3 regions of the Pseudomonas sp. SYWMCR5 genome follow, and region 1 is predicted to be linked to each of the others. Evidence: predicted binding sites of a transcription regulator. Region 1 holds the regulator's gene; each other region holds the start of a gene.

Region 1 (4,142 bases):
ACGAACTTGGCTGCCGCCCGGGCGTGCAGGCCCAGCTTGTTGATGATGGTGATTTCGCGGGCGGGCATCGTGGGGTGGATCCTGTGGGTTAGAGGTCGCGGTGACGGACCTGGACGTTTTTCAGGGTTTGCTGCAGCAGTTGTCCGAGGCGCTCGGTGATATAGACAGAGCGGTGGTGTCCGCCGGTGCAGCCGATGGCGATGGTGACATAGGCGCGGTTGCTGGCGGCAAAGCGCGGTAGCCATTTAAGCAGATAGCTGGAGATGTCCTGGAACATTTCCTCGACGTCCGGTTGTGCTGCCAGGTACTCGATCACCGGAGCTTCAAGGCCCGAGTGCTCGCGCAGCTCGGGTTTCCAGTAAGGGTTTGGCAGGCAGCGCACGTCGAACACCAAGTCGGCGTCCACCGGCATGCCGCGCTTGAAACCGAAGGATTCGACGAGAAAAGCGGTGCCGGGCTCAGGCTGGTTAAGCAGACGCAGCTTGATCGAGTCACGCAGTTGGTAAAGATTGAGGCTGGTGGTATCGATCTTGAGGTCGGCAAGGTCGGCGATGGGGCCGAGCAGCTCACTTTCGACGCGGATGGCTTCGGCGAGCGAACGGTCCGCGTTGGTCAGGGGGTGGCGACGGCGGGTTTCGGAGAACCGCTTGAGCAGCGTGTCTTCGTCGGCGTCCAGGTACAGCACGTCACACTGGATGTGACGGGCGCGCGCTTCCTCGAGCAATTCGGGGAAGCGCGACAGATGGCTGGGTAGATTGCGCGCATCGATGGACACGGCGACCTTGGGTTGCATCAGTTCGGTGTTGATCAGCGCGTTTTCCGCCAGCTGCGGCAGCAACCCGGCGGGCAGGTTGTCGATGCAGTAGTAGCCGTTGTCTTCCAGCACATCGAGCGCGGTGCTCTTGCCGGAGCCGGACCGGCCGCTGACGATGATCAGGCGCATGTTCAGTGCTCGTTCTGTGCGTCCAGGACTACCTGGTAGAGGGCTTCGCTGCTGTCGGCGGCACGCAGGCGATCACGGACTTCCTTGCGATCGAGCATGCTGGCGATCTGGCGCAGCAGTTCGAGGTGGGCATCGGTGGCCGCTTCCGGGACCAGCAGCACGAACAGCAGGTCCACGGGGGCGCCGTCGATGGCGTCGTAGTCGATGGGTGCGTCCAGGTGCAGCAGGGCGCTGACGGGGGCGGTACAACCTTCCAGACGGCAGTGGGGAATGGCGATGCCATTACCGAAGCCGGTGGAGCCCAGTTTTTCGCGAGCGATGAGCTTTTCGAAGACGTCTTGCATCGCAAGCTCAGGTACTTGCTCGGCAATCAGGGTGGCGACCTTTTCCAGGGCGCGCTTCTTGCTGCCGCCCGGCACGTTCACGAGGGAACGGCCGGGGGTCAGGATGGTTTCAAGTCGGATCATGGATGAGGGGGATCAGCGGGCAGCTGCACCTTGCAGCAGGCTTTGCTGTTTTTCCTTGTGTTTTTTCAGTTGGCGGTCGAGCTTGTCAGCCAATGCGTCGATCGCGGCATACATGTCTTGGTGTTCAGCGTTGGCGACCACTTCGCCGCCGGGAATCTGGAGTGTTGCTTCAACCTTCTGCTGCAGCTTCTCGACCTTCATGATCACCGTTGCATTGGTGATCTTGTCGAAATGCCCTTCCACGCGGGCGAGCTTCTCGAGCACGTATTCGCGCAGTGGTTGGGTGACTTCTACATGCTGGCCACTGATGTTGACTTGCATACAGCTTCTCCTTTGTTGCCCGTGCATAAAGAGGCAGGTATTGCACCTGCCACTGAAACGCTGTGGCACATCCCGGGGCTACATCAATCGCTTGCGCTCGCTCGATGGGGCAATCCCCAGCGATTCGCGGTACTTGGCGACGGTGCGGCGGGCTACCTGGATGCCTTGTGCCTCCAGTAAACCAGCGATCTTGCTGTCACTCAATGGCTTTTTCTGATTTTCCGCGGCCACCAGTTTCTTGATGATCGCGCGGATCGCCGTAGACGAGCATTCGCCGCCTTCGGCGGTGCTCACATGGCTCGAGAAAAAGTATTTCAATTCGTAGATGCCACGGGGAGTGTGCATGTACTTCTGCGTGGTGACCCGCGAAATGGTCGACTCGTGCATGCCCACCGCCTCGGCGATGTCATGCAGCACCAGGGGCTTCATGGCTTCATCGCCGTGGTCGAGGAAACCACGCTGGTGTTCGACGATCTGGGTCGCCACTTTCATCAGTGTCTCGTTGCGGCTTTGCAGGCTCTTGATGAACCAGCGCGCTTCCTGCAACTGGTTGCGCATGAAGGTGTTGTCCGCGCTGGTGTCGGCACGGCGGACGAAGCCTGCATACTGCGGATTGACCCGCAGGCGCGGCACCGCTTCCTGGTTCAGTTCGACCAGCCAGCGGTCGCTGTCCTTGCGCACGATGACGTCTGGAATCACGTACTCCGGCTCGCTCGATTCGATCTGCGAGCCCGGGCGCGGATTGAGGCTTTGCACCAGCTCGATGACCTGGCGCAGCTCGTCTTCCTTGAGCTTCATGCGACGCATGAGCTGGCTGTAGTCGCGGCTGCCGAGCAGGTCGATGTAGTCGGTGACCAGGCGCTGGGCCTCGGCCATCCACGGCACGCTCGCCGGCAGTTGGCGCAGTTGCAGCAGCAGGCATTCGCCCAGGTTGCGGGCGCCGACGCCGGCCGGCTCGAACTGCTGGATGCGGTGCAGCACGGCTTCGACTTCATCCAGCTCGATGTCCAGCTCCGGGTCGAATCCGGCGCAGATTTCCTCGAGGCTGTCTTCCAGATAGCCCTGATCGTTGATGCTGTCGATGAGAGTTACAGCGATCAGGCGGTCGGTGTCGGACATCGGTGCCAGGTTGAGCTGCCACAGCAGATGGCTCTGCAAGCTTTCGCCGGCCGAGGTGCGCGTGGTGAAGTCCCACTCGTCGTCATCGTTGCTGGGCAGGCTGCTGGCGCTGGTCTGGTAGATGTCTTCCCAGGCCGTGTCGACCGGCAATTCGTTGGGGATGCGCTCGTTCCACTCGCCCTCTTCGAGGTTTTCCGTGCTGACGGTGGTTTCCTGGAAGCTGTTGTCCTGGGCTTCGGTGGCAGGTTTGCTTTCGCCGTTTTCCGCCATCGGATCGCTGTTGTCGAAGTCGTCGCCGTCTTCCTGACGTTCGAGCATCGGATTGGACTCCAGCGCTTCCTGGATTTCCTGTTGGAGGTCCAGGGTGGAGAGCTGGAGCAGACGGATGGCCTGTTGCAACTGCGGGGTCATCGTCAGTTGCTGGCCCATTTTTAGGACGAGCGATGGTTTCATGGCTGGGGCTTAATACCTTGTTCGCCGGCGCGCATGCGCCATCCACTACAGGGCGCCGGAGCGCCAAATCTTAAGCAAGTTATATGCCTGAAATTGTAGCGTTTGCCTAGAGCACTGTAACACTTAAGCCCGTTTCACCAGGCTTTTCCAATGCTCCAGGCAGGTCCCGGGGATCAGAGACGGAACTCGTGGCCCAGGTAGACTTCCTTGACCAACTGGTTGGCCAGGATGGTCTCGGCGTCGCCTTCGGCGATCAGTTGACCATCGTTGACGATGTAGGCGGTCTCGCAGATGTCGAGTGTTTCGCGCACGTTGTGGTCGGTGATCAGCACGCCGATGCCCTTGGCCTTCAGATGGTGGATGATCTGTTTGATATCACCCACGGAAATCGGGTCGACGCCAGCGAAGGGTTCGTCCAGCAGGATGAACTTCGGTGCAGTCGCCAGGGCGCGGGCAATTTCGACGCGGCGGCGTTCGCCACCGGACAGGCTCATGCCGAGGTTGTCACGGATGTGGCTGATGTGGAACTCCTGCAGCAGGCTTTCCAACTCCTTGCGCCGTCCATCGCGGTCCAGGTCCTTGCGCGTTTCGAGGATGGCCATGATGTTGTCGGCGACCGACAGCTTGCGGAAGATCGACGCTTCCTGCGGCAGATAGCCGATGCCTGCCTGGGCCCGGCCATGCATGGGTTGGTGGCTGACATCGTGGCTGTCGATGAGCACGCGCCCTTGGTCGGCCTGGACCAGCCCCACGATCATATAGAAGCAGGTGGTCTTGCCGGCGCCGTTGGGGCCGAGCAGGCCGACGATCTGGCCGCTGTCGATCGACAGGCTGACGTC
Region 2 (4,142 bases), on a different contig from region 1:
CAAGGCGCGGTTCTTCGCCCGGCCCTGGCTGGCGCCGGCCGAGCTGCCGGATGCCGACTTTCCGCTGGTGCTCAACACCGGCCGCGTGCAGCACCAGTGGCACACCCTGACCAAGACCGGCAAGGTGCCGAGCCTGAACAAGCTCGAGCCCGGTCCCTTCGTCGAGATTAATCCGCAGGACGCCCGACGCCTGGGCATCGCCGACAAGGACCAGGTGGCGATTCGCTCGCGCCGCGGCCAGGCCGTGCTGCCGGCACGCATCAGCGAGCGGGTGCTGGTCGGCAACTGCTTTGCCCCTTTTCACTGGAACGACCTGTATGGCGAGCAACTGGCGATCAACGCCGTGACCTGCGACGCGGTCGATCCAACTTCCCTACAACCGGCCTTCAAGCATTGCGCCGTGACCCTGGAGCGGGTTGCAGGCGAACGCATCGAGGCACTCGAGCTGCCCTGCGCGATCCCTACGGAGCCTGCCACCATGCCCACCGACACCCTGTCTCGCCTGCTCGGCCTGGACAGCCTGCCGGCCCCCGTCCTGGCTGACGAGGAGCGTCATTACCTGCAGGGCTTCCTGCTCGGCCTTGGGCAGGCGCGTACACCGGGTGTGCCCAGCCTGCCGCCCGGTGCGCCGCTGGCGCCCGCCAGTCGGCTGTTCGTCGATGGCTTGATCGCCGGCCTGTTCGCCCAGCCGGTGGTGGCGCCGGTCGCCATGGCCGAGGTCGCCCGGCATCGGGTGCTGTGGGCCTCGCAGACCGGCAATGGCGAGGTGCTGGCCGAGCGCTGTGCGGCCCATCTGCGCGAAGCGGGCCTGGCGGTCGAGCTGAGCTGCATGGATGCAGTCAGCCCCGGCCAATTGCGTGGCGCCGCCAGCGTGCTGCTGATCACCAGCACCTTTGGTGACGGCGATGCGCCTGACTGCGCTTCGGCGTTCTGGCAGGCGCTGCAGGGCGAGGAGGGGGCGCAGTGTGCGGCACTGCCCTTCGCCGTGCTGGCGCTGGGTGACTCCAGCTACGACCAGTTCTGCGGCTTTGGCCGCAAGCTCGACCAGCGCCTGGCTGAACTGGGCGGCCGACGTCTGCTCGATCGGGTCGATTGCGAACCGGACTTCGACCCATCGTTCGCCGCCTGGCTGCAGGCGTTGCTGCCGCTGCTCGGGCCGACGGCCGAAGCACCCGTCATAGCCCCGCCGGCGCGGGTGTTCGGCAAGCAGCAACCCTGCCTGGCTCCCATCATCGAGAACCGTGTGCTCAATGCGCCCGGAGCGACCAAGGAGACACGCCAGGTGGTGTTCGACCTGCAAGGCACCGGGCTGGTCTACGAGGCAGGCGATGCGCTGGGTGTCTGGCCGCGCAACTGCCCGGCGCTGGTCCAGGAGCTGCTCGGCCTGATGGGGCTCGATGGCCAGACGTGCGTGCAACTGCCCGACTTGCCGACGATGCCGTTGGCCGAGGCGATGGAGCGGCATCTGGAGATCGCCCGGGTCACGTCGCAACAGCTTGCCGCCTTCAGCCAGGCGCCGCAGGCAGGTGAACTGCGTCGGCTGCTGCTGCCCGAGCACAAGGCCGAACTCAAGGAGTGGCTGTGGGGGCGGCAGTTGGCCGATGTGCTCGCGGCATTCGCGCCGCAACTGTCGCTGGAGCACTGGCTGACCCTGCTCAAACCCTTGCAGCCACGCATGTACTCGATCAGCTCCAGCCCCAAGGCCCATCCACAGCAGGTGCACCTGACCGTTTCAACCGTGCGCTATGGCCAGCGAAAGGGTGTGAGTTCAAGCTTCCTCGCCGAGCGCGCCGAAGCGCTGGAGGTGGCGATCTTCCCGCAGGTCGCGCGGCATTTCCGACTGCCGGACGACGATGCTACACCGCTCATCATGGTCGGCCCTGGCACGGGTATCGCGCCGTTCCGAGCCTTTCTCGAAGAGCGCGAAGCCCGCGGTGCGACCGGCGGCAACTGGCTGTTCTTCGGTGAGCAGCATGCTGCCTTCGATTTCTATTACCGCGAGCAGTTGCAGGCCTGGGAGGCCAGCGGTCATCTGCGCCTGAGCACGGCGTTCTCGCGTGACCAGGCCGAGAAGCTGTACGTGCAGCAGCGCATGCTCGAACAGGGCGCCGAGCTGTGGCAGTGGCTGGAGGCAGGGGCGTACTTCTACATCTGCGGCGATGCCCAGCGCATGGCCAAGGATGTCGATGCTGCGTTGCGCCAGGTCGTGGCCGAGCACGGGCGGATGAGCGCCGAGGCGGCAGCGGCTTATGTCGAGGGGTTGGGCAAGAACAAGCGTTATCGACGCGATGTGTATTGAGTGCACCGGGATGGGGAGGGGTGCACCGGCTTGAGGCGTTGCCGCGTGCGGCGCTGTCGCCGGACACGCCCGCTGCCACAGGTCGCGCAACGCTGCATACCCCGCAGGAGCGGGCTTGCAACGCGACAGCGCCAGCACCCATTCCGACCTTGGCACGCTCCCTGCTTTCAACGGTTTACAACACAGCCCCACTGATCAACGGCGATCAACAGGGGCCTCACACTGATGAGTACAGGCAAAGGCGCCTGGAGCTTCGGCTCCAGGCGCCTTTTTTTGTCTTTGCCGCGGGCACGCCCCGCACACCGTGATCGAGGATCGGCTATGAAGGCAACAGCGAACGGCGGACAACGAGAGCGACTGGTCATTGTCGGCAACGGCATGGTCGGTCATCACCTGGTCGAGCAACTGATCGAACGTGGTGCCCTGGCGCGCTTCGAGCTGCGTGTGTTCGGCGAGGAGCGCCAGCGCGCCTACGACCGTGTGCACTTGTCGGAATACTTCGCCGGCAGCAGCGCCGAGACACTAGCTATGTGCGAGCCCGACTTCTATGCCCAGCACGGCGTGCACCTGCACCTGCACGAAGCTGTGCTGGAGATCGACCGCACGCTGGGCGAGGTGGTCACCGCCCAGGGGCGCTACGGTTATGACCAACTGATCCTTGCCACCGGCTCCTACCCGTTCGTACCGCCGATCGAAGGCTCCACGGGCACGGCCTGCTTGGTCTACCGCACCCTCGACGATCTTGACGACATCCGCGCCTCGGCTGCCGGGGCCCGGCGTGGCGTGGTGGTCGGCGGTGGGCTGCTGGGCCTTGAGGCTGCCAATGCGCTCAAGTCGCTGGGGCTGGAGGCTCATGTCGTGGAGTTCGCGCCACGGCTGATGCCGGTGCAGCTCGATCATGAAGGAGGCGCGGCCTTGCGTGCGCAGATCGAAGCGCTGGGTGTCGGCGTGCATCTGTCTCGCGCCACCCAGTCGATCGACCCGGGAGAAGAGTATCGCCACCGCATGAATTTCGATGGTGGTGAGTACCTGGAAACCGACCTGATCGTGTTCTCTGCCGGTATCCGTCCGCGTGACGCCCTGGGGCGTGCCTGCGAGCTGGAGATCGCGCCGCGCGGCGGCGTGGTCATCGACGGCAACTGCCGTTCCAGCGATCCACGGATCTTCGCCATCGGCGAGTGTGCGTCGTGGAACGGCAGCGTGTTCGGGCTGGTCGCGCCCGGCTACAGCATGGCGCGCAACCTCGCTGCGCTGCTGGTCGGCGAGGCCAGTGCCGAGTTCAGCGGTGCCGACATGTCGACCAAGCTCAAGCTGCTGGGGGTCGATGTCGGCTCCATCGGCGACGCCCACGGCGCCACTCCAGGCGCCCGCAGCTACCGATACATCGACGAGGCCAACGCCAGCTACCGCCGCCTGGTGGTCGACGCCAGCGGCAAGCGGGTGATCGGCGCGGTGCTGGTCGGCGACAACAGCTACTACGACACGCTGCTGCAGTACGTGCAAAACGGCATCGCCCTGCCGCAGGATCCGGCGGCGCTGATCCTGCCGCAGAGCGGCGGCGCGCCGACGCTGGGCGCCGATGCCCTGCCCGACAGCGCGACCATCTGCTCCTGCCACAACGTCAGCAAGGGCGCGATCTGCGCGGCCATCGACAGTGGCTGCGCGGACCTGGCGGCGGTCAAGGGCTGCACCAAGGCGGCCAGCGGCTGTGGTGGCTGTGCGGCGCTGCTCAAGCAGGTGTTCGAGCACGAACTGACCGCGCGTGGCGTGACGGTCGACAAGAGCCTGTGCGAGCACTTTGCCTATACCCGCCAGGAGCTGTATGCATTGGTGCGCGTCGAGG
Region 3 (4,142 bases), on a different contig from region 1:
CAGGCCCAGGGTGAGCTGGTCGTTGAGCTTGCCATCGGCACCGACGGCAATGCCGCGACTGTAGGCGTTGTAACCTGCCACGCCGTCACGGGTGCTCTGGGTGGCGTCGCTGTACAGCGATTGAACCCATACGCCGGCCTGGCTGAAGCCTTCCCCCGACGAGGCGCCACGCAGGTTGCTGGCGCGGCTGCTGATGGCGTTGCCGATCATGCGCTGGGCTCCGGTGGCTGCCTGGCGCGCGCCGCCGTTGACCTCCGGGGTCAGCTGGCGAGCCAGTCTGGCGACCTGGGCCTGGTCGGCGTTGGCGGCGTAGGCCAGCAGCGGGTCGCCTTTGGGCAACTGAGCCAGCAGGCCGTTACCGATCGCGTTGCCGATGGCACCCTGGGCATTGTCGTTGCCGCCGCTTTCCTTGACGATCTCGGTGACTTCTTCCACCGGTTTGGTCGTAACCTGTGCGTAGACTTTGTTGTCTTCCACCGCGCTGCTCTGCACGCGCAGCAGTGCCGAGGTACTGGTGACCTGGATGCCGTTGGGGTCAAGGTTGTGGCCGGCGGTGTCCACCAGCTGTACCTGGCCGGCCTCGACCAGCAGGTAGCGCGATCCGGACGGCTGGAAGTCCTCTTCGTCGGCGTGCAGGGCGATGCGCGAGCCTTGTTCGAACTTGCTGGTGCCGCTGACCTTGAGTACTGCCACGCTCGGGTCGGTTTCGCTGGACAATTCCAGGCCCAGCGCCGAGTTGCCGGCGATCGACAGGTTGCCGTCGATCGCGGTGCGGGCAGCGGTCAGTGCCAGGGTTGCGCGGGTGTCGTCACCCAGGTTGCCGACTTCGATCCAGCCGCCGGGCTTGAGGCGGATGTCCGGGGTGCTGTGGGGCAGGTAGTGGGCCTGGAACTCGCTGTTACCTTCGACCTCGATGTTGCTCAGCCCGTCGAGCATGCCGGTGATCTGGCTGCCCTCGCGCAGGATGAGCTCGACCGGCCGATTGCTGTGGCTGGCGTCGATGGCGACCTGGGCCATGATGATGCCGCTGTTGAAGATGTTCAGGTCGCCGTGGTCGCGATACCAGGGTTGCTGGCCGGGGCCGTCGAATGCGACATCGCCGATGCGAATGCCGGTGCCGCTCAAGGCGTAGATCGAGCCACGGTTGTCGATGTGCCGCCCCAGGCTACTGGTCAGGGTTGCGCCATCGAGCGCGATGGCCTGGCTGTTCGTGTCGCTGGCGACGATATTGCCGTAGTTTTCGATGCTGTCCAGGCGGGTTGGCATGCCGGTGGCGCCGCCGCGCGACGTGGCGTTGACGCTGATGGCATTGGGGCCGCTGCTTTCGATGGCGCCGCGGTTGACGATCTTGCCCTGCACGGTGGCGCCGGCCAGGTTGAGGGTGATCGCGTTGTAGCCATAGGCGCGGACCTTGGCGTTCTGGGCGTTGACCAGGTCGCCCTTGATCAAGGTCGACTGGCCGTTGGCGCTGGCCAGGTTGATGCCGTAGGCCTCCCGCCGGTTGATGATGCCGATACCGGTGCCGGCCTGGAGCGTGCCTTGGTTGATCAGGTTGCCATCAACCGTGGTATTGCTGATTTTCAGCGCGTTGCCATCGAGGCTGGTGCTCCTGACGAAGGCCTGGTTCATCAGGTCGCCGGTCACATGACTGTTGCGCACGGTGAGGGCGTCGCTGCGATTGACCATGTCCACGGTGGTGCGGTCGTTGTCGTTGATCGGGCTGTTGAAGGTCAGGTCGCCCTGTACGTTGGCGTCGTCGAGCACGATCGCGCTGCGGGAAATATTGGTGAAGCTGCCGCCGAACTCGAGGCCGTTCGCGTAGCTCTGGTGGCTGGAGGTGAAGCCGGCATCGGTCAGTTGGATGGTCTGGCCATGGGCGGGCAGGGCGCTGGTGGCAATTGCCAGGGCAAGTAGGGTCTTGCGGTAGGTCAGCGGGGACACGGTTTCTTCCTTGGAAGGCAATAGGGACAGTGCGCATCCATGCTGTGCCTGAAACCGTAACCAGTGGCCTCATGCCACATCTCTGCGCGGTCGCGAATGCTACTCGCAGTGATGGCAAAATAACACTGTCCTGTTGACGTCAATTTTTTGGATTGCCGCTTTTGCCGCTCGGCAATTGCCGCTCACTCGCCATCAAGCGGAAGCACTTTGCCGCTTTTCTGGCATTGCCGTTGCTCGCGGATGCAGATGATGCCCGGTATTGCTGGGGTTGCGGCTGTTGGCACAGGCCTTGCTATAGCTTGGCCAACGCAACGCTGGTCAACCTTCGAAGGTTCCCCGACATGAGCATCAGCTTCGACAAGGCCCTCGGCATCCATGAAAAGGCACTGGGTTTCCGCGCCCAGCGCGCCGAGGTGCTGGCCAACAACATCGCCAACGCCGACACGCCCAACTACAAGGCGCGTGACATGGACTTCTCCTCGGTGCTTGCCGCCGAGGCAGACAAACAAAGCAATGGGCGTATTTCGCTGACCCGCACCAACGGCCACCACATCGAGGCCGAAGGCCTGGCCATGGGCGACGACAGTCTCAAGTACCGCACGCCGATGCAGCCGTCGATCGACCAGAACACCGTGGATGCACAGATCGAGCAGTCGAACTATGCGCAGAACGCGATCGACTTCCAGGCCAGCTTCACCTTGCTCAACAGTAAATTCAAAGGGCTGGTATCGGCCCTGCGTGGAGAGTGACCATGTCCCTTGCCAGTGTCTTCAACATCGCCGGTAGCGGCATGAGCGCGCAGAACACGCGCCTTAACACCGTCGCCTCGAACATCGCCAACGCCGAGACCGTTTCCTCGAGCATCGACCAGACCTACCGCGCGCGCCACCCGGTGTTCGCCACCACCTTCGAACAGGCCCAGAACGGCGCCGGTCAGTCGCTGTTCGACGACCAGGGCCAGGCCGGCCAGGGTGTGCAGGTCAAGGGGATCATCGAGGACCAGAGCAACCTGGAAGCCCGCTACGAGCCCAATCATCCGGCGGCGAACAAGGACGGCTACGTCTACTACCCGAACGTCAACGTGGTCGAGGAGATGGCTGACATGATCTCCGCCAGCCGTGCGTTCCAGACCAACGCCGAGCTGATGAACACCGCCAAGACCATGATGCAGAAGGTGCTGACCCTGGGTCAGTGATTGAGGAGCGCAAAGCATGGCAGTCAATGTTAATGATGTGCTCGCCAATTCCGGTGTGAGCAACGGCACCAAGAAGCCAGCCAGCGAGCCGACCGACAAGAACGCGCTCGGCAAGGATGCCTTCTTGCAGTTGCTGGTCACCCAGATGCAGCACCAGAACCCGCTCGATCCGCAGGACAACGGTGAGTTCGTTGCCCAGCTTGCGCAGTTCAGCAGCCTGGAGGGTATCCAGACCCTCAACGAGTCGGTCAACGCCATTACCGGTTCGCTGGGTTCGTCCCAGGCGCTGCAGGCGTCGTCGCTGGTCGGCCGCTCGGTGATCGTGCAGAACGACAAGGCGTTGGTCGATCCGACCAAGAGCTTCAATGGTCAGGTCGTGGTGCCGCAGAACATCGAGAGCGGCAAGGTCACGATCAAGGACAAGGATGGCAACGTCGTCAAGACCATCCAGTTGGGCGAACAGAAGAAGGGCACTGCCGACTTCATCTGGGATGGCACCAACGACAAGGGCGAGAAGGTCGCTGCAGGCAACTACACCTTTACCGCGACGACCACCGTCGATGGCAAGGCTCAGGAGATGTACACGCTGCTGCCAGCCACCGTCACCAGTGTCACCGTGGGTGGCACTGGCGGCGAGATGATGCTCAACCTGGCCGGTATCGGCAAGGTCGGCATCTCCAAAGTACAAACCATCGGAATCTAAGGCCGGCCTGTTCGGCAGAAGGAGCAATGCATGTCTTTCAATATCGGCCTTAGCGGTCTCTACGCAGCCAACAAGCAACTCGACGTTACCGGCAACAACATCGCCAACGTCAATACCACCGGTTTCAAGTCGTCGCGTGCCGAGTTCGCCGACGTCTACGCCGGCGCCAACCGCCTGGGCGTGGGCCAGAACCAGGTCGGTAACGGTGTGCGCCTGGCGGCCGTGTCGCAGCAGTTCACCCAGGGTGACGTGAACAACACTGGCAACGTGCTGGACATGGGGATCCAGGGCCAGGGCTACTTC

Evidence for each region. Region 1 encodes sigma-54, which starts transcription at its own class of promoters, with help from an activator protein. Its sites were predicted from a motif close to ANTGGCATNNANNTTGCTNT; they were not measured.
Region 2: the regulator sigma-54 is predicted to act here: its motif matches at 2,448-2,467, upstream of nirB (nitrite reductase large subunit NirB).
Region 3: the regulator sigma-54 is predicted to act here: its motif matches at 2,218-2,237, upstream of flgB (flagellar basal body rod protein FlgB).

Annotation. Positions count from the first base shown of each region.
Region 1 is NZ_JBXUNH010000004.1:108,321-112,462, forward strand. It holds gene AC2CGW_RS13100 (HPr family phosphocarrier protein) at 1-68, opposite strand, end outside; gene rapZ (RNase adapter RapZ) at 89-943, opposite strand; gene ptsN (PTS IIA-like nitrogen regulatory protein PtsN) at 946-1,410, opposite strand; gene hpf (ribosome hibernation-promoting factor, HPF/YfiA family) at 1,423-1,731, opposite strand; gene AC2CGW_RS13120 (RNA polymerase factor sigma-54) at 1,810-3,303, opposite strand; gene lptB (LPS export ABC transporter ATP-binding protein) at 3,477-4,142, opposite strand, start outside.
Region 2 is NZ_JBXUNH010000001.1:534,429-538,570, reverse strand. It holds gene AC2CGW_RS02420 (bifunctional nitrate reductase/sulfite reductase flavoprotein subunit alpha) at 1-2,299, shown strand, start outside; gene nirB (nitrite reductase large subunit NirB) at 2,621-4,142, shown strand, end outside.
Region 3 is NZ_JBXUNH010000001.1:312,082-316,223, reverse strand. It holds gene AC2CGW_RS01370 (autotransporter family protein) at 1-1,941, opposite strand, end outside; gene flgB (flagellar basal body rod protein FlgB) at 2,283-2,690, shown strand; gene flgC (flagellar basal body rod protein FlgC) at 2,693-3,136, shown strand; gene flgD (flagellar hook assembly protein FlgD) at 3,153-3,839, shown strand; gene flgE (flagellar hook protein FlgE) at 3,870-4,142, shown strand, end outside.